One region of the Dickeya chrysanthemi NCPPB 402 genome, then DNA from elsewhere that is predicted to be linked to it. Evidence: predicted binding sites of a transcription regulator. Region 1 holds the regulator's gene; each other region holds the start of a gene.
The links. Region 1 encodes PurR, which represses purine synthesis genes. Its sites were predicted from a motif close to CANGCAAACGTTTGCNTG; they were not measured.
Positions count from the first base shown of each region.

Region 1 (7,776 bases):
TGAAGCGCTGCATGAAATCTTCAAGTCGGTACGCAAGGGAATCAAGGAACAGGACTGCAATCGCGCTATCATCGTGGCGCACAACGCTACCTTCGATCATAGTTTTCTGATGGCGGCGGCAGAGCGCTGCGGCCTGAAGCGCAATCCGTTCCATCCTTTCGCCACCTTTGATACGGCGGCGCTAAGCGGATTAGTGCTGGGGCAGACCGTGCTGGCTAAAGCGTGTATCGCAGCAAATATTCCCTTCGATGCCAGTCAGGCTCATTCAGCGCTCTATGACACCGAACGAACGGCGCAACTATTTTGTGAACTGGTTAATCGTTGGAAGCGTATGGGCGGCTGGCCGCTCGCCTCCGGTATTGATACGGATACCGAAACATCGCTGGCCGTCGACGAAGACAAAGGGTAACGCGCACGATCACGTCATGTATTCGCCGAACCACAAGACACAATAATCGCGTGGTGATAGCGGTGATATCAGGCAGCACATGGCTGCCTGATACAGAAGAATTACTGCTGTTCCGTCTGCTGTGAACGGTACTTATCCGCCGTTTCTTTAATCAGTTGTTGCAGTTCACCGCGCTGATGCATCTCAATCACGATGTCACATCCCCCAACCAACTCACCATCGACCCACAATTGCGGGAATGTCGGCCAGTTGGCATATTTAGGCAATTCGGCGCGAATATCCGGGTTCTGCAGGATATCCACATAGGCAAAACGTTCGCCGCACGCCGACAACGCCTGAACCGCCTGGGCAGAAAAACCACAGCTCGGCAGTTTGGGAGAACCTTTCATGTACAGCAGAATCGGGTTTTCAGCGATCTGGCGCTGAATCTTTTCAAGTGTCGTTGTCGTCATTCTATTGCTTCCTCAAGCGCGTGATGAACAGCCCATCAACGGCTGTTCATGTGACTCGCGGCAGACCATGCCATACCGCCTCTGTTGTTTTATATTCTAACGATAGCGACGACCACAAAAAAACGCTATCTTTTGTAAGGTTTTATCCGGTCGACGATATATCAGCATAAGGTAACCCAAATTGACTGATAATTAAGCAGCAAACACCGTTGTTAACGTTTTCTCACTATTTTGTAGTAACATAAGTCTATCTCCCGCTTTTTTATCAGGCCATTTTCGGGAATACTGTAAAGATTGAACGATTGAGGACAACATTCGGTCAGAATTATTATGCGTTTATTTATTACGCTCTTTTTATTATTTTTCAGTAATTTGTTTGCGAATCTGGCGCTGGCTAATCCGCATGGCGCGTCCGCGTTGCCGCGTAAATCGGGTGTAGAAACGGCAAACAAAGCGCTTGATGAGTCCAAAAAAAATAAGGTCGCCAAAAATGCCAATAAAAAAGGTACGGCGCCCTCTCAACAACATGAAAAGACGACCCAAAACGCACCAGCGAAAACGACATCATCCGCTCATGATAAAAGCGCCAAATCTGGTGATAAAAAGCCTGTGACGGCAGCGGCTTCAGCCCACTCTACCGGTAAACCGCAGAAGCAGGAAAAAAGCCCGCCGACTAAAGCGGCAGCCAACAAAACGACGAAAAAAGAGCCGCCTGCTACGGCCAAAAATAACCGTAACGCGCATGAGTCGGTGAGAGTCAAATACTCCCCCAAAAAAGGCAAAGCGGTAATCGCCGAAGAAGATATTGCCTCGGTCTCATCGCACGGTAAAAATAAAAAAGGTAAACAGGACAAGGCCGCGCTGACTATCAGCGCCGCGCACCAAAAACGTTATCAGCATGCCAAGTCAACCGCGATGAATAAGCTGATGAGCCAAATCGGCAAGCCTTATCATTGGGGCGGTGCCACACCGTATTCGGGCTTTGATTGCAGCGGGCTGGTGTATTACGCCTATAAAGATGTGGTGAAAATCCCGATTCCACGCACAGCCAATGAAATGTTCCATTTGCGTGACGCGGCGCCAATTAAGAAAAGCGAACTGGAAAGCGGCGACCTGGTCTTCTTTCGTATCACCAACCGTGGAGCCGCCGATCATGTGGGCGTCTACCTGGGCAATGGCCGATTCATTCAGTCGCCACGCACCGGCGCTGATATCAAGATCAGTAAACTGAGTGAAGATTACTGGCAGGATCATTACGTCGGCGCTCGCCGCGTGGTGACGCCGAAAACCATTCGTTAGGCGCTACACGACTCGACGTAAATACGACAAAAAGGGGCTTAGCGCCCCTTTCTGTTTTCACCGCTGTTTTGCCTCAGGCTGTTGAAACCCGGACATTACGCCGCCGGCGATCCGCTATCAGTTCAATACCGCTGTGAAGCCGAAGATAATGATCACCGCCAGTGCAACCACCGTACTGAACAGCGACATTTTCAGATTCGTATCCATAATATTCTCCTGTATGTGACTGATGATCGCCGTCATCCCATTGTGTATGAATAAAATCCCTCTCTCGGCAGGCAAGAGGAAACACATAAAGTATAGGTTTATTATTACCCAGCCGATATCAAAAAACCGGTTTGCGCATCACAGAGATAACACGAATTGCCTCTTCCACTTTTGCTCTGGATCGGCCAGAATTCGCAGTTTACTGTATACACTGCGTTGGTCGAAGCGTCAGCCCTCCCTTCAAGCTACACACCTCGGCATATCTCCTCCTGAAATGTTGCCTTGTTGTCCGGCAGGAGATGAATTCACGCAGGCAAACGATTAACACCCTATTTTAATGCTGTAACAGACACGTTACTGTCACAGATGAGTTCAGGAGTCGCTTTAGATGGCAACGATCAAAGATGTGGCAAAACGCGCAGGCGTTTCAACCACAACCGTATCACACGTGATCAATAAAACACGTTTCGTCGCCGAAGAGACCAAGGCTGCGGTACGCGCAGCCATCGATGAATTGCATTATTCCCCGAGTGCAGTGGCTCGCAGCCTGAAGGTCAACCACACGAAATCCATCGGCCTGCTGGCTACCTCCAGCGAAGCACCCTATTTCGCCGAGATTATCGAGGCGGTAGAAAACAGCTGCTACGCCAGGGGTTACACGCTAATCCTGTGTAACTCTCATAACAATCAGGATAAACAGCGCGCCTACTTGTCCATGCTGGCGCAAAAGCGTGTCGACGGCCTGCTGGTGATGTGTGCCGAGTACCCACCCGAATTGCTATCCCTGCTGGCGGATTACCGTCATATCCCGATGGTGGTGATGGACTGGGGCGAAGCACAAAACGATTTTACCGATACTATTATTGATAACGCCTTTGCCGGCGGATACATGGCTGGACGTTATCTGATTGAACGCGGTCATCGGGATATCGGTGCCATTCCCGGCTCGCAGGAGCGCAATACCGGTAGCGGACGTTACCTGGGGTTCCTGAAAGCGTTAAAGGAAGCCGACATTTCCCTGCGCGAAGAGTGGGTGGTTCAGGGGGATTTTGAGCCGGAGTCCGGCTATAAAGCCATGCATCAAATTCTGGCCCAAAAACAGCGGCCGACGGCGGTATTCTGCGGCGGTGATATCATGGCGATGGGCGCCATCTGCGCGGCCGACGAACTTGGGCTACGCGTACCGCAAGATATTTCAGTGATCGGTTACGATAATGTGCGTCACTCCCGCTATTTTACTCCAGCGCTCACCACCATTCATCAACCGAAAGAACGTCTGGGGCAGGCGGCATTTTCCATGTTGCTGGACCGCATTACCAGCAAACGCGAGGAAGCACAAACGATTGAAGTACACCCTACTCTGATCGAGCGTCGCTCCGTTGCCGACGGCCCATACCTCGATTATCGTCGTTAATATTCAGACGATTTCGTTATCGCTGCGCGCCCTTGCCGTCAGGCGCTATGCCGCACCGCATATAGCGATAACGCATGTGATGAATACATGACGTATTGTTTCTCCGTGCTACTTTAGCCCGCTGAATCTTGTCGGCGGGTTAAAGCAGTCATACACTTGTCACTATCGCTGACGACAATAACTATGATCAGACGATGTTTTTCAACATAGCGCATCGCCTTACTTTTTCTACCCTGGCAATAATGGCCGTACCGTTTGTCACGAACGGGGTAGATGCCTTTCGTACCGGCTTTTCTCTTATTTTCCTCTGAGACTCTCAGGGATAGACAATGGATGGGGTTCGTTGAACACCCTCCAGCGTGATATTTGTCTGGTTTATTCCTTGTAAACACATTTATCTGACAAGGTAGGGAGAAGTTATGAGTTCATCTTATGTGGAGGAACTGGGTACCCCTCATCATCCCTGGTTCCAAATTGTTAATGAAATGCTATCGACCGCCGACATCGCCATTAACGGCTCACGCCCGTTTGACATTCAGGTAAAAAATCCCTTTATGTACAAACGCATACTGCGCGAAGGCTCGTTAGGTCTGGGCGAAAGCTACATGGATGGCTGGTGGGAGTGTGAGCGGCTGGACATGTTCTTCCACCGAGCGATACGCGTGGGACTGGACAGCCAACTGCCCCACCGCTGGCGCGATACTTTACGAATCCTGATGGCTCGCCTGAGCAATCTGCAGTCCCGCCGTCGGTCCTGGATCGTGGGCAAGGAGCATTACGACCTCGGTAATGATCTTTTCACCCTGATGCTCGATCCCTATATGCAATACTCCTGCGGTTACTGGAAACAGGCTGAAACGCTGGAGCAGGCGCAACAGGACAAGCTGCGCTTAATCTGCGAAAAACTGCAATTGCGTCGCGGCATGACATTGCTGGATATCGGTTGCGGCTGGGGTGGGCTGGCGGAATTCGCCGCACATCACTATGGCGTCAGCGTCACCGGCGTCACCATCTCCCGCGAACAGCAAAAGCTGGCGCAGCAGCGCTGCCGACATCTGGATGTTAACATCCTGCTACAGGACTATCGCGACCTGAATCAACAGTTTGATCGCATCGTTTCCGTCGGCATGTTCGAGCATGTCGGCCCCAAAAATTACAACACCTATTTCCGGGTAGTGAGAAAAAACCTCAAACCTAACGGATTGTTCCTGCTGCACACTATCGGCACCAATGAAACTAACCTGAAAGTTGACGCCTGGATGAACAAGTACATTTTCCCCAACTACTGCCTGCCTTCAGTGCAGCATATCGCCCAGGCCAGCGAGCCCTATCTGGTGATGGAAGACTGGCACAATTTCGGCGCAGACTACGACCGCACACTGATGGCCTGGCATGAACGTTTCCAGCAACACTGGCCAACGTTGTCAGAACGTTATTCCGAACGCTTCCAGCGGATGTTCAGCTACTACCTTAACGTCTGCGCTGGCTCGTTTCGCGCACGTGATATTCAGCTCTGGCAGATAGTATTCAGTGTGGGCGGTGTAGAGGACGGCTTGCGAGTCCCCAGATAATCCTGGCACCCGGCAAATCCACATCCCGATGGCAAAAAACCGGCAGCCTGGCTGCCGGTTTTCATGATGGGAGAACATGTCAGGGAAGAAGTGCTTATTCGCCCTGCTCCGCCTGCGCAGCAGCCTGCTCCTGTTGCTGCGCCTGACGCGCCATGACACGTTCAACCGTATCGATGATGGCCTGAGTTTGCGGGTCGATTTCGATGTTGATGCGGTCGCCCAGACGCTTCTGACCCAGCGTTGTGCGTTGAAGCGTTTCCGGAATCAGATGCACGCAAAAACGACTGCGGGTGACTTCGCCCACCGTCAGACTGATGCCGTCGATACCGATAAATCCTTTGTGCAGCACATACTTCATTTGCAGCTCATCAGACAGCCGTAACCAGATCTGATGATTATTTTCCGACGTCAGAATTTTTACAATCTCCGCCGTACACATAATATGGCCGGACATCACATGCCCGCCGATTTCATCGCCATATTTAGCCGCGCGTTCCACATTGACCCGATCGCCGACGTGAATTTCCCCCAGGTTGGTCAACCGCAGCGTTTCTTTGATCAAGTCAAAACTGACCCGATCGCCGTCGATAGCCGTGACGGTCAGACAACAACCATTGTGTGCTACGGATGCACCCGTTTCCAACCCCGGCAACAGTTCGGGGGGCAGTTGAACGACATGAGTGCGGAAATTGGGTTTTTCATCAACAGACACGACGGTCGCCGTGCCCTGAACAATACCGGTAAACATGGTGTTGATCTTGCCTCCAGATTAGTAATAGGCGTGAACGCGCAACAACAGCGGTATAACCAGACGGACTGGTTCTCGGAAGTGACAACGTTCACTAATGTCAGGCAGTTTGCACCATATCATCAGGAAAACCAAACGGGATCATTCTCGGTCAGTCGATCATTGGTTTACGGTTGGCAAATCGTTACAATACTTCATCTTTTTTCGTATAAATAAAGGATGATTGTCTTTCTCTCCTCCATTAGAGATCTCTCTCCATCCTGCTTTAGGAAGGTGTTTTCGTGCAGAAGTACTTATCAGAGGCCCGTCAGTTGCTGGCGCTGGCTATTCCAGTCATCATCGCTCAAGTCTCGCAAACCTCGATGGGTGTGGTAGATACCATTATGGCGGGCTCTTACAGCGCTACCGATATGGCAGCCGTAGCGGTCGGCACCTCTATCTGGCTACCGGTCATCCTGTTCGGCCACGGTTTACTGATGGCGCTGACGCCGGTGGTGGCGAACCTCAACGGATCCGGACGTCGGGACCGCATCGCGCATCAAACTCAGCAGGCGTTCTTATTGGCCTGCGCCATTTCTCTCCTGACGATGGTGGTACTCTATCAGGGAAAATATGCCATCAACCTGATGAATGACGGCGCGCCGGAACTGGCTGAAAAAGCGATAAAATATCTGCACGCTTTGCTGTGGGGAGCGCCCGGTTATCTGTTCTATCAGGTACTACGCGGCCAATGCGAAGGTTTGTCCAAAACACAGCCCGGTATGGTGATTGGATTTATCGGCCTGTTGATCAATATTCCCATCAACTACATTTTTATCCACGGTAAGCTCGGGATGCCGGAACTGGGCGGTGTTGGCTGCGGGGTAGCTACAGCCTCCGTGTACTGGATAATGATGCTGATGATGGCGGCTTATTCCCGCCGTGCTTACTGGTTAAAAGATATTCGCCGGTACCAAACCCGGTTGCAACCGGACTGGGCTGTACTCAAGCGTTTATCCAGCCTGGGATTGCCTGTCGCACTGGCGCTGCTATTTGAAGTGACGCTATTCGCCATTGTCGCATTGCTGGTGTTGCCGCTCGGCGTCGTGAATGTCGCGGGCCATCAAATCGCCCTCAACTTCAGTTCGCTGATGTTTGTCCTGCCGCTTTCCGTTGGCGTCGCCGCGACTATTCGCGTCGGCCACCGACTAGGAGAAGGTTCGGCAGACGCTGCCCGGGTCGCAGCCCGTACCAGCATCGCGGCCGGCGTGTTGCTGGCGATATGCACAGCCATATTTACCATCACGCTGCGTGAACCTATCGCCATGCTATATAACAAGAATCCGGATGTGGTGGCGATGGCGTCACACCTGATGCTCTTGGCGGCGGTTTATCAAATTTCCGATGCGGTGCAAACCATCGGCAGCGGCGTATTGCGTGGCTATAAGGACACCCGCGCCATCTTCTTTATTACCTTCATCGCTTATTGGCTGCTAGGATTGCCCAGCGGTTACGCGCTGGCGCTCACCGACATACTGATACCACGCATGGGGCCTGCGGGGTTTTGGTGGGGATTCATTATCGGCCTGACCTCTTCCGCCACAATGATGGTATTGCGGATCCGCTGGGTACAGCGTCAATCGCCCGCCCGGATTCTGGCACGAGCCGCACGCTAATGACAGAATGCACAGAGCGCC
Region 1 is NZ_CM001974.1:2,736,092-2,743,867, forward strand. It holds gene rnt (ribonuclease T) at 1-409, shown strand, start outside; gene DCH402_RS12255 (Grx4 family monothiol glutaredoxin) at 511-861, opposite strand; gene DCH402_RS12260 (C40 family peptidase) at 1,192-2,160, shown strand; gene cydH (cytochrome bd-I oxidase subunit CydH) at 2,278-2,367, opposite strand; gene purR (HTH-type transcriptional repressor PurR) at 2,756-3,781, shown strand; gene cfa (cyclopropane fatty acyl phospholipid synthase) at 4,201-5,352, shown strand; gene DCH402_RS12275 (riboflavin synthase) at 5,447-6,100, opposite strand; gene DCH402_RS12280 (MATE family efflux transporter) at 6,382-7,755, shown strand.

Region 2 (7,776 bases), 2.1 Mb from region 1:
CGGGATTATCCTGGGGTTGACGCTGATCTGGTGGCCGTTGCTGATTGTCCTGATCCAGAGCGAACCGGTGCGTCGCGGTCTGAGTAAAGCCCAGAAACTGATCGACAAACTGCTTGGCGGCGTGTTGATTACACTGGGGATAAAGGTCGCGTTAAGCTAAACCGCCCCTGATAACTGACGAAAAAAACCGGCCTGATGCTACGCACCAGGCCGGTTTTATCTTTCATGATTTACCTTTCACGACAGCGCGCCTGAATCCAGACGCGTTTTTAGCCGTTATCCCTGAATACGGGCATGCATTTCCTGAACGGAAATCACCTGCTCGGTGGGATCAGCATTCAGCGACATGGCCGTCGCGAAACCGCCGTTCATGGTGGTGTCGTAATGCACTTTATATTGCAGCGCACTGCGGCGAATCAGTTTGGAATCTTCAATCGCCTGACGGCCCGCCGTGGTGTTGACGATGTAGGTGTACTCGCCATTCTTGATGCGATCCTGAATGTGCGGACGGCCTTCGTGCACCTTGTTCACCAGACGCGGATTAATACCCGCTTCCCCCAGCACCACCGCGGTGCCGTGAGTGGCGTCCAGTTCAAAACCGTGCTTGAGCAGTTTAGCGGCCAAATCCACTACCCTCGCCTTGTCGCCTTCACGCACCGACAGCAGTGCACGACCGGTTTTCTTCATCGGCGAGTTGCTGCCCAACATCGCCTTGGCAAAGGCTTCGGCAAAGGTACGCCCTACCCCCATCACCTCACCGGTGGAACGCATTTCCGGCCCGAGGATCGGGTCCACACCCGGGAATTTATTAAACGGCAACACCACTTCCTTGACGGAATAGTACGGCGGGATCACCTCTTTAGTGACGCCCTGCTGAGCCAGCGTTTGCCCAACCATCACGCGGGCTGCCACTTTCGCCAGCGGCACACCGGTCGCCTTGGAAACAAACGGCACGGTACGCGCCGCGCGCGGGTTAACCTCAATCAGGTACACTTCGTTGTTCTTCACCGCAAACTGCACGTTCATCAGGCCGCGTACGGAAAGTTCGAACGCCAGTTTTTCCACCTGACGACGCATCTCATCCTGAATCTCTTTGCTCAGGGTGTAAGCCGGCAGCGAACAGGCGGAGTCGCCGGAGTGCACGCCGGCCTGCTCGATATGCTCCATGATGCCGCCAATCAGCACCCGCTCGCCGTCGCAGATAGCGTCCACATCCACTTCCACCGCGTCGTCCAGGAAGCGGTCCAGCAGTACCGGCGCATCGTTGGAAACACTAACGGCGGTCTGGAAGTAACGGCGCAAATCGACTTCGTCATAAACAATTTCCATTGCCCGACCGCCCAGCACATAAGACGGACGCACCACCAGCGGATAACCGATACCGACCGCCTTTTCCACCGCCTGATCGATAGTGCTGACGGTGGCGTTGGCCGGCTGCTTCAGGCCGAGACGGTTGACCGCCTGCTGGAAGCGTTCACGGTCTTCTGCGCGGTCGATGGCATCCGGGCTGGTGCCAATCACCGGCACACCGGCGGCTTCAAGCTGACGCGCCAGTTTCAGCGGCGTCTGTCCACCGTACTGCACGATCACGCCTTTCGGCTGCTCAATACGTACAATCTCCAGCACGTCTTCCAGCGTTACCGGCTCGAAGTACAGGCGATCGGAGGTGTCGTAATCGGTAGAGACGGTTTCCGGGTTACAGTTGACCATGATGGTTTCATAGCCGTCTTCACGCAGCGCCAGCGCCGCGTGCACGCAGCAATAGTCGAACTCGATGCCCTGACCGATACGGTTCGGACCGCCGCCCAGCACCATTATCTTGTCACGGTCCTGATTCGGGTTGGCCTCACACTCCTCGTCATAGGTGGAGTACATGTAGGCGGTATCGGTGGCGAACTCGGCAGCGCAGGTATCCACGCGCTTGTAGACCGGGTGCAGGTTGTATTTGTAACGCAGCTTGCGAATTTCGCCTTCAGACACGCCGGCCAGTTTTGCCAGACGGGCATCGGCAAAGCCTTTGCGTTTGAGCAAACGTAGGAACTCCAGCGTCAGGCCATTAGCGCCTTGCTCCACCACTTGCTCTTCCAGACGCACCAGTTCTTCAATCTGCACCAGGAACCAGCGGTCGATGTTGGTCAGGTTGAATACGCCGTCAACCGACATCCCGGCACGGAACGCATCCGCCAGATACCAGATACGATCGCCGCCGGCATCTTTCAACTCACGGCGGATTTTGGTCAACGCTTCCGGATCGTCCAGACTCACTTTAGGATCGAAACCGGTAGCGCCCACTTCCAGGCCACGCAGCGCTTTCTGCAACGACTCCTGCTGGGTACGGCCGATCGCCATCACCTCACCCACCGACTTCATCTGTGTAGTCAGACGATCGTTGGCGCCGGCGAATTTTTCGAAGTTAAAGCGTGGGATCTTGGTCACCACATAATCGATGGACGGTTCGAACGATGCCGGGGTACGCCCGCCGGTAATGTCGTTCATCAGTTCATCCAGCGTATAGCCCACCGCCAGTTTGGCGGCGATCTTGGCGATCGGGAAGCCGGTCGCTTTGGAAGCCAGCGCCGAGGAGCGAGACACGCGCGGGTTCATTTCGATAACGATCAGACGACCGGTTTTCGGGTTGACCGCAAACTGCACGTTGGAACCGCCGGTTTCCACCCCGATTTCACGCAGTACCGCCATCGAGGCGTTACGCATGATTTGGTATTCCTTGTCGGTCAGGGTTTGCGCCGGTGCGACAGTGATAGAGTCACCGGTGTGGATCCCCATCGCATCGAGGTTTTCGATCGAGCAGACGATGATGCAGTTATCGTTTTTATCCCGCACCACTTCCATTTCATACTCTTTCCAGCCGATCAACGATTCGTCGATCAGCAGTTCCTTGGTCGGCGACAGATCCAGACCACGGGTACAAATCTCTTCGAACTCTTCACGGTTGTAAGCGATGCCGCCGCCGGTGCCGCCCATGGTGAAAGACGGGCGGATAATGCAGGGATACCCCACATCCGCCGCCACCGCCAGCGCTTCGTCCATATTGTGCGCGATACCGGAACGCGCGGTTTCCAGGCCGATTTTCTTCATCGCGATGTCGAAACGGCGACGATCTTCCGCTTTATCGATGGCATCGGCGGTCGCGCCGATCATGGTCACGCCGAACTCCGCCAGCACGCCCTGACGTTCCAGTTCCAGCGCGCAGTTCAGCGCCGTCTGGCCGCCCATCGTCGGCAATACGGCATCCGGACGTTCTTTTTCGATGATTTTGCGCACCACTTCCCAGTGAATCGGTTCAATATAAGTGGCGTCGGCCATCTCCGGGTCGGTCATGATGGTGGCCGGGTTGGAGTTCACCAGAATCACGCGGTAGCCTTCTTCACGCAGCGCCTTACACGCCTGAGCGCCGGAGTAGTCAAACTCGCACGCCTGACCGATCACGATCGGACCGGCACCGAGGATCAGGATACTTTTTATGTCTGTACGTTTTGGCATTTTTCGCTCCTGCGAACCCGTTTACTCACCGCCGCGCCGGCGCTTTCGCCTTGTTCTTTTATCGCAGCGTGACTAAACGGATTCTGATTATTTGGTATGACTACGGTAAGACTCAATCAGCTCGATGAAGTGATCAAACAGCGGCGCGGCATCATGCGGGCCAGGGCTGGCTTCAGGGTGCCCCTGGAAGCTGAATGCCGCTTTATCGGTGCGGTGAATGCCCTGCAGCGAACCATCGAACAGCGATTTGTGCGTCGCGCGCAGCGTGGCGGGCAGCGACGTTTCATCTACCGCAAAGCCGTGGTTTTGCGCGGTGATCATCACCCGATTACCATCCAGATCTTTCACCGGGTGGTTGCCGCCGTGGTGGCCGAACTTCATTTTGACGGTTTTCGCGCCACTGGCCAGCGCCAGCAACTGGTGGCCCAGACAAATGCCGAATACCGGAATATCGGTTTCCAGGAAGGCTTTAATCGCGTTGATGGCATAATCGCACGGCTCCGGATCGCCAGGGCCGTTGGAGAGGAAAATGCCGTCCGGATTGAGTTTCAGCACCGCTTCCGCCGGGGTTTGCGCCGGTACCACCGTCAGGCGGCAGCCGCGATCCACCAGCATACGCAGGATATTACGCTTCACACCGTAGTCATACGCCACCACGTGGTACGGCAGTTCACTCTCTTCTTTCGCCGCCGGCAGCTCGCCTTCCAGCGTCCAACTGCCTTGCAACCAGCTATAGCTGGAACGGGTGGTGACTTCTTTCGCCAGATCCATCCCTTTCAGACCGGGGAACGCTTTGGCCTTTTCCAGCGCCAGCGCCGCATCCGGCGCATCGCCCGCGATGATGCAACCGTTCTGCGCGCCTTTCTCACGCAGCAACCGCGTCAGTTTGCGGGTGTCGATATCGGCAATTGCTACAATATTGTTGCGTTTGAGGTAATCAGACAGGCTTTCTTCGCTGCGGTAGTTACTGGCGATTAACGGTAAATCGCGGATGACCAAGCCCTGAGCATGAACGGTGGGGGATTCTTCATCGGCTTTGTTGGCGCCGACATTTCCGATATGGGGATAAGTAAGAGTGACAATCTGGCGGGAATAGGAAGGATCAGTGAGGATTTCTTGATAACCGGTCATTGACGTATTGAAAACGACTTCCCCCACTGCCGTTCCCTCTGCCCCAATGGCCCGACCGTGGAATTGGGTTCCGTCTTCCAGAACCAATAGCGCTGACTTAATCAAAACACCCTCCAAGGAATAAAAAATCATGTTATTTGCATATTAATTCAGATTTGACGCACTAAATCAACGCAAAAACCACCTGTAAGGCAAATTTTTGGCAAATTGCGCGCATTTTAATGATGCCCCTGACTGTTGTCTAGCCAAACCGGATTTTTTTTCACTATTTTATGGCTTAAGAAGATAATGCACAGCTATACCCGCAAAAACACACATCAACTAGCGAAAGTAAACGGTTGCCAGCGTCAATGAGTGATGAAATGATTAAAATCACACCAAAATCGGTAGATGGAATGATAAATGTCTGACGCACAGATAGGAAAAAGACAGATAACAGCAATAAAAAACAGATTAGCAAAAAATAAAGCATTAAACCGGTATTTTTTATTGAAATATAATGGCGCTAATTTTAGCGCCATTAAAATCAATGAATTAAAAAATAAAAATAATTTTCTGCTATATATCATCAAGCCCAAGCACATCTCTCATATCAAAAAGACCATGCTTTCTGGCGCTTACCCATAATGCGGACCTGACTGCGCCGTTTGCGAACGTCATCCGGCTGGAAGCCTTGTGTGTTATCTCTATACGCTCGCCGACGTCCGCAAACATCGCGGTGTGTTCTCCTACGATATCGCCGGCCCGGATAGTGGCAAAACCGATGCTTTTCGGATCACGTTCGCCGGTGTACCCCTCACGTGCATAAACCGCACATTCTTTCAAATCGCGTCCCAGCGCGCCGGCAATCGCCTCGCCCATCGCCAGAGCCGTGCCCGACGGCGCATCCACTTTATGGCGGTGGTGTGCTTCGATGATTTCAATATCCGTGTAATCACCCATCACTTTAGCCGCTTTTTCCAGCAGCTTGAGCAACACATTAACCCCAACGCTAAAGTTTGCGGCAAACACAATCCCAATGTCGGTCGCCGCTTGCTGAATCGCCGCTTTACCGGCATCGTCAAAACCGGTGGTGCCGATCACCATCCCTTTACCGTGCTGACGACAAAAAGCCAGATGCTTGAGCGTCCCTTCCGGACGAGTGAAATCGATAAAGACATCGAAATCGTTCACTACCGCCTCAAGACTGCTCTGTACGGTAACATCCGTTTTCCCGGCACCAGCCAGTTCCCCGGCATCACTGCCGAGCAACGACGCCCCTTCACGCTCCAGCGCCGCACCCAGTACGACGCCTTCCATCTGCAACGCAGCCTGAATCAACTGCCGCCCCATGCGACCACCCGCTCCCGCGATGGCGACGCGGATTTGTGCATCACGCATATTCGTACTCTTTATCTGTTGATGAATGAGAAAAGGCTCTCAGGTTAACCAGCCCGCACAAGCGCTGCCAGCCGAAAACACCCATAATTAGAAATTTACGACAAAACAGCCGGGATATCAGTAAAAGCTATCGTTTAGTAAAGACATCCCGGCCGCTGCTCAGCAGAGACTTCGCGACCGCGTATAGGCTGGCACGGCAGCCTGTTAAGGCGCCAAAGCCAACACCTGCGCAACCCAGGCGCGGAAACCCGCTACATCCAGCGCTAGCGCCACTTGCGCATTAGCCGGTCGATTCAGCCGATACTCGAGATCCACCACCGTAGTGCCGGCGGTATATTCCCCCTGCGTTTCCACCGCGACAAAACAGTGCTGCAGGGTAAACAATGACGGTTTCACCAGATAAGCAATAGCGCACAGGTCATGCATACGCAAACCGGTCGCCATACTGCCGCTACGATAGTGACTGAACAACGCATGCAACATGGCACCGGTACGGTTCATTCCCGGCAATGCCGCCAGATACTCCGGCAACAGCATGGCGTAATTCGTCACATCCAGGCCGCACATCACGATATCGATTCCGCTGCCGAATACGCGCCCCGCCGCCTCCGGGTCAATCGCGATATTGAATTCCGCATTCGGCGTGAAATTCCCACGCCCTGACGATCCCCCCATCATGACCAGACGTTTGATCTGTTTTTTACACTGCGGATAGAGGGTTAACAGCAAGGCAATATTGGTGAGCGGCCCGATGGTCACCAATGTAACAGGCTCCAGGCTACGATTCAGACACTCATAGATTGCCTGCACCGCGGATTTTTCCAGCGCAGTGCGCTCATGCGCCACAAAGTCGTAGCCCTCCATCCCTGACTCGCCGTGAACATAGGCGGCGTCGCGCACCGGACGCACCAGCGGCGTCGCCGCCCCTTGCGCCACCGGCACTTCGGCATCCCAAAAATGCAGCAGTTGCAACGCATTGCGGGTCGTTTTTTCCACATCCACATTGCCGGCGACCGTCGTAATCAGTTGCAGATCCAACTCAGGAGCGAACAACGCTGCGGCAATGGCGACGGCATCATCAATGCCGGGGTCGGTATCCAGAATAATGGGGATTCGATTCATGCGCTTTCTCCAAAAAAATGCCAGCCGATTTTCATCGGCTGGCATCGTCTCAATATGGTAGCGCGAAGGGGCTATTCCACTTCACGAACATCCATACGCAATTCTTTCGGCACTTCGAACACGATGTTCTCTTCACGCCCTTGCATCTCCATGGCAACTTTCCCCCCATGGCTTGCAAGCGTTTAATCACCTGTTGAACCAGCACATCCGGCGCGGAGGCGCCTGCCGTCACCCCGACGCAGGCGACATCCTTCAGCCACTCTTCCTGAATATCATCAGCAGAATCAATCAGGTATGACGGCTTACCGACACGCTGCGCCAGCTCGGCCAGGCGATTGGAGTTGGAAGAGTTTTTCGAACCGACCACCAGCACCACGTTGGCCTCCGCCGCCAGATTGCGTACCGCTTCCTGACGATTGGTAGTGGCGTAACAGATATCATCTTTACGCGGCCCGATAATCTGCGGGAAACGCGCACGCAGTGCATCGATCACCGCCGACGTATCGTCTACCGACAGCGTCGTCTGGGTCATGAAACAGAGATTGGTTTCATCTTTTACCTGTAACGACCAGACATCTTCAGGCCCTTCCACCAGATACATACCGCCGTTGGGGTTGCTGTACTGACCCATGGTGCCTTCCA
Region 2 is NZ_CM001974.1:590,624-598,399, reverse strand. It holds gene DCH402_RS02775 (LysE family translocator) at 1-160, shown strand, start outside; gene carB (carbamoyl-phosphate synthase large subunit) at 277-3,501, opposite strand; gene carA (glutamine-hydrolyzing carbamoyl-phosphate synthase small subunit) at 3,589-4,737, opposite strand; gene dapB (4-hydroxy-tetrahydrodipicolinate reductase) at 5,191-6,012, opposite strand; gene rihC (ribonucleoside hydrolase RihC) at 6,217-7,134, opposite strand; partial or broken gene ispH (4-hydroxy-3-methylbut-2-enyl diphosphate reductase) at 7,206-7,776, opposite strand, start outside.
Region 2: carA (glutamine-hydrolyzing carbamoyl-phosphate synthase small subunit) is a predicted target of PurR. The motif match lies at 4,960-4,977, and genes of this name have one in related genera.

Region 3 (7,776 bases), 2.2 Mb from region 1:
CGACCACCGGCATGATGCGCACCCGCGCCTATATCGGCCAACACATGCCTTTGCACAGTTCGGCGATGGGCAAGATTTTCATGGCTTATGGTACGGAGGATTATCCGGCTGAATACTGGCGTACCCATCAGAACAGTATTTGTCCCCTGACTGACAATACCATTGTTGAGTTGTCGGCCATGCGACAGGAACTGGCGGAGATCCGTCGGCAGGGGCTGGCGATGGACAGGGAAGAGAATGAACTGGGCGTTTCCTGCATTTCCGCGCCGGTGTTTGATATTCAGCATCGTGTGCCTTATGCCGTTTCCATTTCCTTGTCGAAGGCGCGGTTGCAGCAGATTGGTATTGATACGTTGGTTGCGCCATTACGGGAGACGGCCCGAAACATCTCCCTCGAGTTGGGGTTTACGCCGCCGACATAGACACCATTTTTCAGCCGGCCATACGATGCTTAACCCGGTATTCGGATATTCGCCTATATTGAATGCAGCCTGCTCAGAGTAGGCTTTGTCATTCACTCACAAAGAGAAAGGGGATACCGTGAAGCTGAAAGTTCTGGCATTGTCTGCGCTGCTCGGTCTGTCGTCGATGACGGTCCAGGCCGGTAATGAATTACCCGGCGGCCCGCACATTGTGACGTCCGGTACCGCCAGCGTTGATGCGACGCCGGATATTGCCCGGCTGGCGATAGAAGTCAACGTATCATCCAAGGAGGTGTCCGATGCCAAAAAACAGGTGGATGAGCGGGTCGCGCAATACTTCGCGTTTCTGGATAAAAACGGTATCGACAAGAAAGACATTAACGCCGCCAACCTGCGCACACAACCGGAGTACGACTACCTGAAAAATGGCGGTTCGGTCCTGAAAGGCTATCGGGCTGTGCGTCAGGTAGAGGTGACGTTGCGTCAGTTGGACAAGCTCAATGAATTGCTGGATGGTGCGCTCAAATCCGGTCTCAATGAGATTCGGTCGGTGGAACTGGGGGTTGCTAATCCGGATGTTTATCGTGAGCAGGCACGTAAAAAGGCGATAGAGCAGGCGACGTTACAGGCGCAGTCGCTGGCTGCTGGGTTTAATGCCTCGCTGGGGCCGGTCTACAGCATCCGTTATCATGTCGCTAATTACCAACCGGTGCCGGTTGCCCGTATGTTCAAAACGGCTGACATGGTGGCGCAAAGTGAGGTCTCGCAAACCTATGAACAGCGGACGATTCACTTTGACGACCAGGTGGATGTGGTTTTTGAACTGCAGCGAGCGCCCTGATTCGGGCGCAGCGCTGTTCTGCATCAGGACTGACGCAGTACCTGACGTCCGTGTGTGAGCAGGGCGTCGGTGACTTGCCGCATCATCCGGCTTTCCGGCGCGAAGCGATGCCAGTACAGCATACGGCGCTGGAACAGCCCCGGCGTCAGATCGATCAGCTCGCCATTCGCCAGCTCACGTTCGATCTGTAAGTGGGGGATCATACAGCAGGTGGTTCCCTGACGGGCGAGCTGTACGAAGGCTTCTGATGAGTTAACAATGTGGCAGGGCACGCTACCGGGTGGCAGGTCGAAATTCTGCTGCAAAAATGCCTGATGCATATCATCCAGGTGATCGAAAGCCACGACCGGCGCGCGCAGCAGTGCGGAGCGCGTCACACCGTTAGGAAAGTAGCGGTCGGCGAATCCCGGCGAAGCGACGAACAGATAATCCAGCGCACCCAGTTTATCCACCAGACAGCTCGGCAACGGCTGTGGCTGAATACTGACGGCACCCACCACCTCCCCCCGCCGTAAGCGCTCCTGGGTACGGGTTTCGTCTTCGACCTGCAAATTCAACCTGATCGGCGAATCCACCAGTACCGGTTGAAGGGCCGGCAATAGCCAGGTCGCCAGACTGTCGGCGTTGACCGCCAGAGACAGCAACAACGGCGTTTCATTGCTGTTTTCGTTGCCCAGCCACTCTTCTTCCAGTAACTCCACCTGATGCAATAACGCCAGCAACTTCTGCCCCTGCTCGGTCGGACGCGGCGGAATCGTTCTCACCAGCAGCGGCTGGCCGAACAGATTCTCCAACTGTTTAATACGTTGCGAGACGGCGGACTGCGTAATACAGAGTTTTTGTGCGGCGCGTTCAAAGCCACGCTCACGGATCACGGCGTCCAGCGCCTGAAGCGTGCGATAGTCCGGGCGTTTCATGAAGGTGATGATTCCTTTGCGTAAAAACTATATTTGGCAATATGCCACATTTTTGTGAGGTATCGCCGAAAAAAATCGCCCGACCTGCTGCGGTGAGGCTGAAATATTACCGTGCCGGGCGAGCAAAGTTCTCCTTTTGAGTATGCCATGCCCTATAATACGCACACGTTTTCGTCGCTATAGGCACAAGCACATCATGACACAGGATGAACTGAAAAAAGCCGTTGGCTGGGCTGCACTCGATTATGTTCGCCCCGGTACTATTGTCGGCGTGGGGACGGGTTCTACCGCCGCGCATTTTATCGACGCATTGGGGTCGATCAAACATCAGATTGAAGGCGCCGTCTCCAGCTCGGATGCCTCGACCGCCAAACTCAAAAGTCTGGGGATCCCGGTTTTTGATTGTAATGACGTGGATGCGCTTGACGTTTATGTCGATGGCGCGGATGAAATCAACCCACACATGCAGATGATCAAAGGCGGCGGTGCGGCGTTGACGCGGGAGAAAATCATCGCGGCGATCGCTCGTCAGTTCGTGTGTATCGTTGATGCATCCAAACAGGTGGATGTGCTGGGGCGTTTCCCGTTGCCCGTTGAGGTGATCCCGATGGCGCGGGCGTATGTTGCCCGGGAACTGGTCAAACTGGGCGGGCAGCCGGTGTATCGCGACGGTGTCGTCACCGATAACGGCAATATTATTCTGGATGTACACAACATGGATCTGTCCGATGCCGTGGCGATGGAGAACCGTATCAATGGTCTGGCTGGCGTGGTAACCGTGGGGTTGTTCGCTAATCGCGGGGCGGATGTCGCGCTGGTGGGTACCGCCGATGGGGTGAAAACAGTCCGTCTGAAATAAAAAACAGTCCGTCTGAAATAAGATGACTTGACATCACCTGTTCCTGAAACAGGGGGTCGTTATTTTTTCAAGGATCCGGTCACGTTGGTGGGCCGGATTTTTTTATCTAAAAAATCCGGCTTCCTCTAACGGCTCATTTTTGGTACTTAATATCAGTTTTTCTTATTTCGTATCATGCCTGTGTGGCTCAGTTGCTGGTTGGCAGTATTTTTTGCCATGAAACAGCCGGGGAAGGGGGATGATAAAAAACGGGGCAGGCAATCGTTTGTATTGCCGCTTGCGTATTTTTTGTTATGTTTGCACAGACCGGTTTGCAAACCGTCATATCTGAAGTCTGAAAATAAGGTCGGGAAATGGCAAAGGTATCACTGGAAAAAGACAAGATTAAGTTTCTGCTGCTGGAAGGGGTGCACCCGAACGCGCTGGAAAATCTGCGCGCTGCAGGTTACACCAATATTGAATACCATAAGGGGGCGCTTGACCCGGAAGCGTTGAAAGCATCGATTCGTGATGCGCACTTTGTGGGGATTCGATCGCGCACGCACCTAACGGAAGAGATTTTCGCCGCCGCTGAGAAACTGGTAGCGGTAGGTTGTTTTTGCATCGGAACTAATCAGGTTGAGCTGTCGGCGGCGACCAAGCGTGGTATTCCGGTCTTCAACGCACCTTTTTCCAATACCCGTTCCGTGGCTGAAATGGTGATCGGTGAATTGCTGCTGCTGATGCGCGGCATTCCGATGGCTAACGCTAAAGCTCACCGCGGTATCTGGCACAAGCAGGCGGTCGGTTGTTTTGAAGCCCGCGGCAAAAAGCTGGGTATCATTGGCTATGGTCACATCGGTACCCAACTGGGGATTTTGGCCGAAAGCCTGGGGATGCACGTCTATTTCTACGATATCGAAAGCAAATTGCCGTTGGGTAACGCCCAACAGGTGCGTCATTTGTCCGATCTGCTGAACATGAGCGATGTGGTCAGTCTGCATGTGCCGGAAACCGACAGCACCCAGAATATGATCGGCGCCGACGAGCTGGCGCTGATGAAACCGGGTTCGATTTTGATCAACGCATCACGCGGTACGGTGGTCGATATTCCGGCGCTGAGCAACGCGCTAGCCAGCAAGCATCTTTCCGGTGCGGCTATCGACGTGTTCCCGCAGGAGCCGGCGACCAATAGCGACCCGTTCCTGTCGCCGCTATGTGAGTTCGATAACGTGATTCTGACGCCGCATATCGGCGGCTCCACCGAAGAAGCGCAGGAGAATATTGGCGAAGAGGTTGCCGGGAAACTGGTGAAATACTCGGATAACGGTTCTACCTTGTCTGCCGTTAATTTCCCGGAAGTCTCGCTGCCGACGCACAGTGATCGCGCCAGCCGTCTGCTGCACATTCATGAGAACCGTCCCGGCATCATGACGCAGATTAACAACATCTTTGCCGAGCAGGGCATCAACATTGCGGCGCAATATCTGCAGACCAGCCCGACCATCGGTTATGTGGTTATCGACGTGGAAACTGACGGCGCTGATACCGCGTTGCAACTGATGAAAGCCATCCCCGGCACTATTCGTGCCCGCCTGCTGTACTGAGTCGCGGATGACTTGCCGGGTGTAACCGACAATTCAGTCTAATGAGGAAGCCAGCCCGGACAGGCTGGCTTTTTTACGTCTGTCTTTCTCATTTACAGCGTGATGACCACCTTACCGCGCATATGGCCGTCCAGTACCGCCTCGTGCGCCTGCTTCAGCGTCTCTGTCGTTAATCCGCTAAAAGTCTGGCTGAGGGTGCCCTGCAATGTGCCGCTATCTACCCAATGCGCCACCTCATGCAGAATCTCTCCCTGACGTGCCATATCCGGCGTAGAAAACATACTACGGGTAAACATGAACTCCCAATGAAGCGCAGCGCTTTTCAGCTTCAGCAGATTCTGGTCCAGCGGTTGTGTATTTTCGACGATGGTACAAATGTGTCCCATCGGGGCGATTAACTGGCTGATGGCGTCCCAGTGGCCGTCGGTGTCATTCAGGCAGAAGATGTAATCGACCTGCTCAATATTCTGTTTCTTCAACTCATCGACCAGATGGCGGTAATCCACGACCCGATGCGCGCCCCGTTCACGGCACCATTGCGCAGAGTCTGGACGAGAAGCCGTTGCGATAACCGTCACTTCACTGCGTTGAGCCGCCAGCGAAATGGCCAGCGAGCCGACGCCGCCGGCTCCGCCGATAATCAGCAGCGTTTTGCCTTTTGCCGCGGTCTGAATATTCAGATGCTCGAATAGTCCTTCCCAGGCCGTCAGCGCAGTTAACGGCAGGGCGGCGGCTTCAGCCCAGTCCAGCGACGCCGGTTTGTGCGCCGCGAGGCGAGCATCAACCAATTGATGCGTACTGTTGCTGCCGGCGCGGGTGATATCGCCGGCGTACCAGACTTCGTCTCCTGCTTTGAAACCTTGTACGGCTGAGCCGGTTTTTACCACTATCCCACTGGCATCCCAGCCGAGAATGCGTGGATGTTCCAGACCGTCCTTGCACAAGCGCGCATGTACTTTGGTATCGACCGGGTTAACCGACACGGCTTTTACGGCTACCAGCAGGTCATGTTCACCGGGTTGCGGTAATTCTGCCGTGATTTCTACGAAGTTCTCGGGTTTTCTCGGGTCAACGGCGATTGCTTTTACTGTCATGATTTATTGTTCCATCGTTACTGGTTGGCTTGGGTGACAGTGTAGAACCTGTCGATAGTGCTGATAAGATGGACAATAACTAACGATGTGTTCGATTGAGAAGAACAATTATGTTCAAACAATTACAGGATATGGCGCTATTCGCTCTGGTGGCGGAATGCGGCAGTTTTACCGAAGCGGCCAGACAGGCCGGTATGGCCAAGTCGAGCCTTAGCCTGCGGATCAGTCAACTGGAGCAGGCTCTGGGCTTGAGGCTATTCAATCGTACAACCCGCAAACTCAATCTGACTTTTGCCGGCGAACGTTATCTGGTGCATTGCCGAGAAATGCGGCAGGCCAGTGAGCGTGCTGAGATGGCGATGCTGCATTTGCGCAATAACCCTAGCGGACGCTTGCGGATCACCGCTCCCGCCGGCCTGGGCGCCACACTGTTGGCCCGGTTAACTGCGGAGTTTCAGCTACGTTTCCCGGCCGTCTCGCTGGATATCGTTGTTGCCGATCGGGTGATCGATTTAGTGGAAGAGGGGTTTGACGTTGCGCTGCGTACCGGTAAGCCGCAAGATTCTTCCCTCATTGGTCGTTCTCTGGGACAAGTACCGCATTATCTGGTTGCTTCGGCAGCGTATTTGGCCGGGTTCGCGCCGATTATGCATCCGCAAGACCTGCAGTCGCATCGGTGTATTACACACCGGGCCTGGCCGGAATGGGGATTTCATCATGAAACGGAGTATTTTCTCTGGCGGTTGCCGCAATCACACATCACCGACAATCTGCTGTATGCGCGAGCCTGTGCGCTGGCTGACGGCGGTATTACGTTGTTGCCGACATTTTTGTGTCGCGAGCCGATGGACCGGGGCGAGTTGGTTTGCCTGTTGCCCGAATGGCAGGCGGATACCAATGATCTCTATTTGATTTACCCAGGTCGAAAATTGAACTCACCCGCTCTCAACTGCTTTATTGATTTTGCCGTGGGGTTTGATGCACTGTGCGATTATTCATCACGTTAGGCGCTACACCGTTTCCTATAGTGTTGGATGCAGTGGTTTCCAATGCTGATTCTTTAGCTGAGAACAATAACTCTTTCATCAATTATCATGATCTGCGTTTTGAGCATAAACGTATCTTTTCGGCTTATATCCCTGCCAAATACATCGACGAACCCACCATAAAAAGGAACTTGATCGTTTCTGTTGACCACTTATCCGTAGAGCATGCTACAGTCGTCACGGTTTTTCTTTTTTAAAGAAACAACAATATAATTAAAATAAAATGTTGTTTTGTTTTTACTGGCCCTGTGTGACGTTCGCTGCTTTACCGGGCATTGATGTGATGGTGGCCGGTGGTTTGTCAGGGAATCGTGAATGGCGCAAAGCTATACGTGCTTCTACGGTTTATACCGTGGAAGTGATCGGCATCTTGTAGTGAAAGTGAGAAATCGGAATGGCAGAACAAAAAGGAAATATTTCCTCCATAAATAATATTCGTCTTGTGACGCTGTTTATCACCCTGTTAACCATTATTCTGGCGCTGTTTGCGCTCTCAATTGGTACTGCCAGCTATTTTCTCAAACAGAGTAATGCTTCTCTGGAGCGAGCTAATCTGGTGTCTGAGATCCGGTCTGGGATCAGCAGCAGTATGGATAACTTTCGTGTTTCCCGTCAGTTACTCATTCAGGCGGTAGCGTCGTCGCGTATCGGTGATACTGATTCCTTTAAGCAGGCCTTTGCTGAAGGGACGGAGCGCATCAAAAGCTCGCAGAAGCGTTTTGACGACTATATGGCGCGTACCGATAAATCGAGCGAAGAGAAATCGCTGGATTCTGATTTGACCACGCACTATATCGCTTATCGGGACAAAGTGATGGTGCCGATGGTGGATTTTGTGCGTAATGGCGAATTCGAAAACACCATTGAGCTGGAGACGACGCTGGCGCGCCAGTTAGATACCAATTACGCCGTTCAGGTGCGTAAGGAAGTGAAATACCTGACGGATCATGCAAACAACATCAATGCGCAAGCTGCCGGGAATGCACGCCTGGGGAATATCCTGATGGGGGT
Region 3 is NZ_CM001974.1:548,881-556,656, forward strand. It holds gene DCH402_RS02575 (IclR family transcriptional regulator) at 1-422, shown strand, start outside; gene DCH402_RS02580 (oxidative stress defense protein) at 541-1,263, shown strand; gene DCH402_RS02585 (LysR family transcriptional regulator ArgP) at 1,287-2,180, opposite strand; gene rpiA (ribose-5-phosphate isomerase RpiA) at 2,377-3,039, shown strand; gene serA (phosphoglycerate dehydrogenase) at 3,393-4,625, shown strand; gene DCH402_RS02600 (zinc-binding alcohol dehydrogenase family protein) at 4,718-5,719, opposite strand; gene DCH402_RS02605 (LysR family transcriptional regulator) at 5,830-6,726, shown strand; gene DCH402_RS02610 (methyl-accepting chemotaxis protein) at 7,160-7,776, shown strand, end outside.
Region 3: serA (phosphoglycerate dehydrogenase) is a predicted target of PurR. The motif match lies at 3,294-3,311, and genes of this name have one in related genera.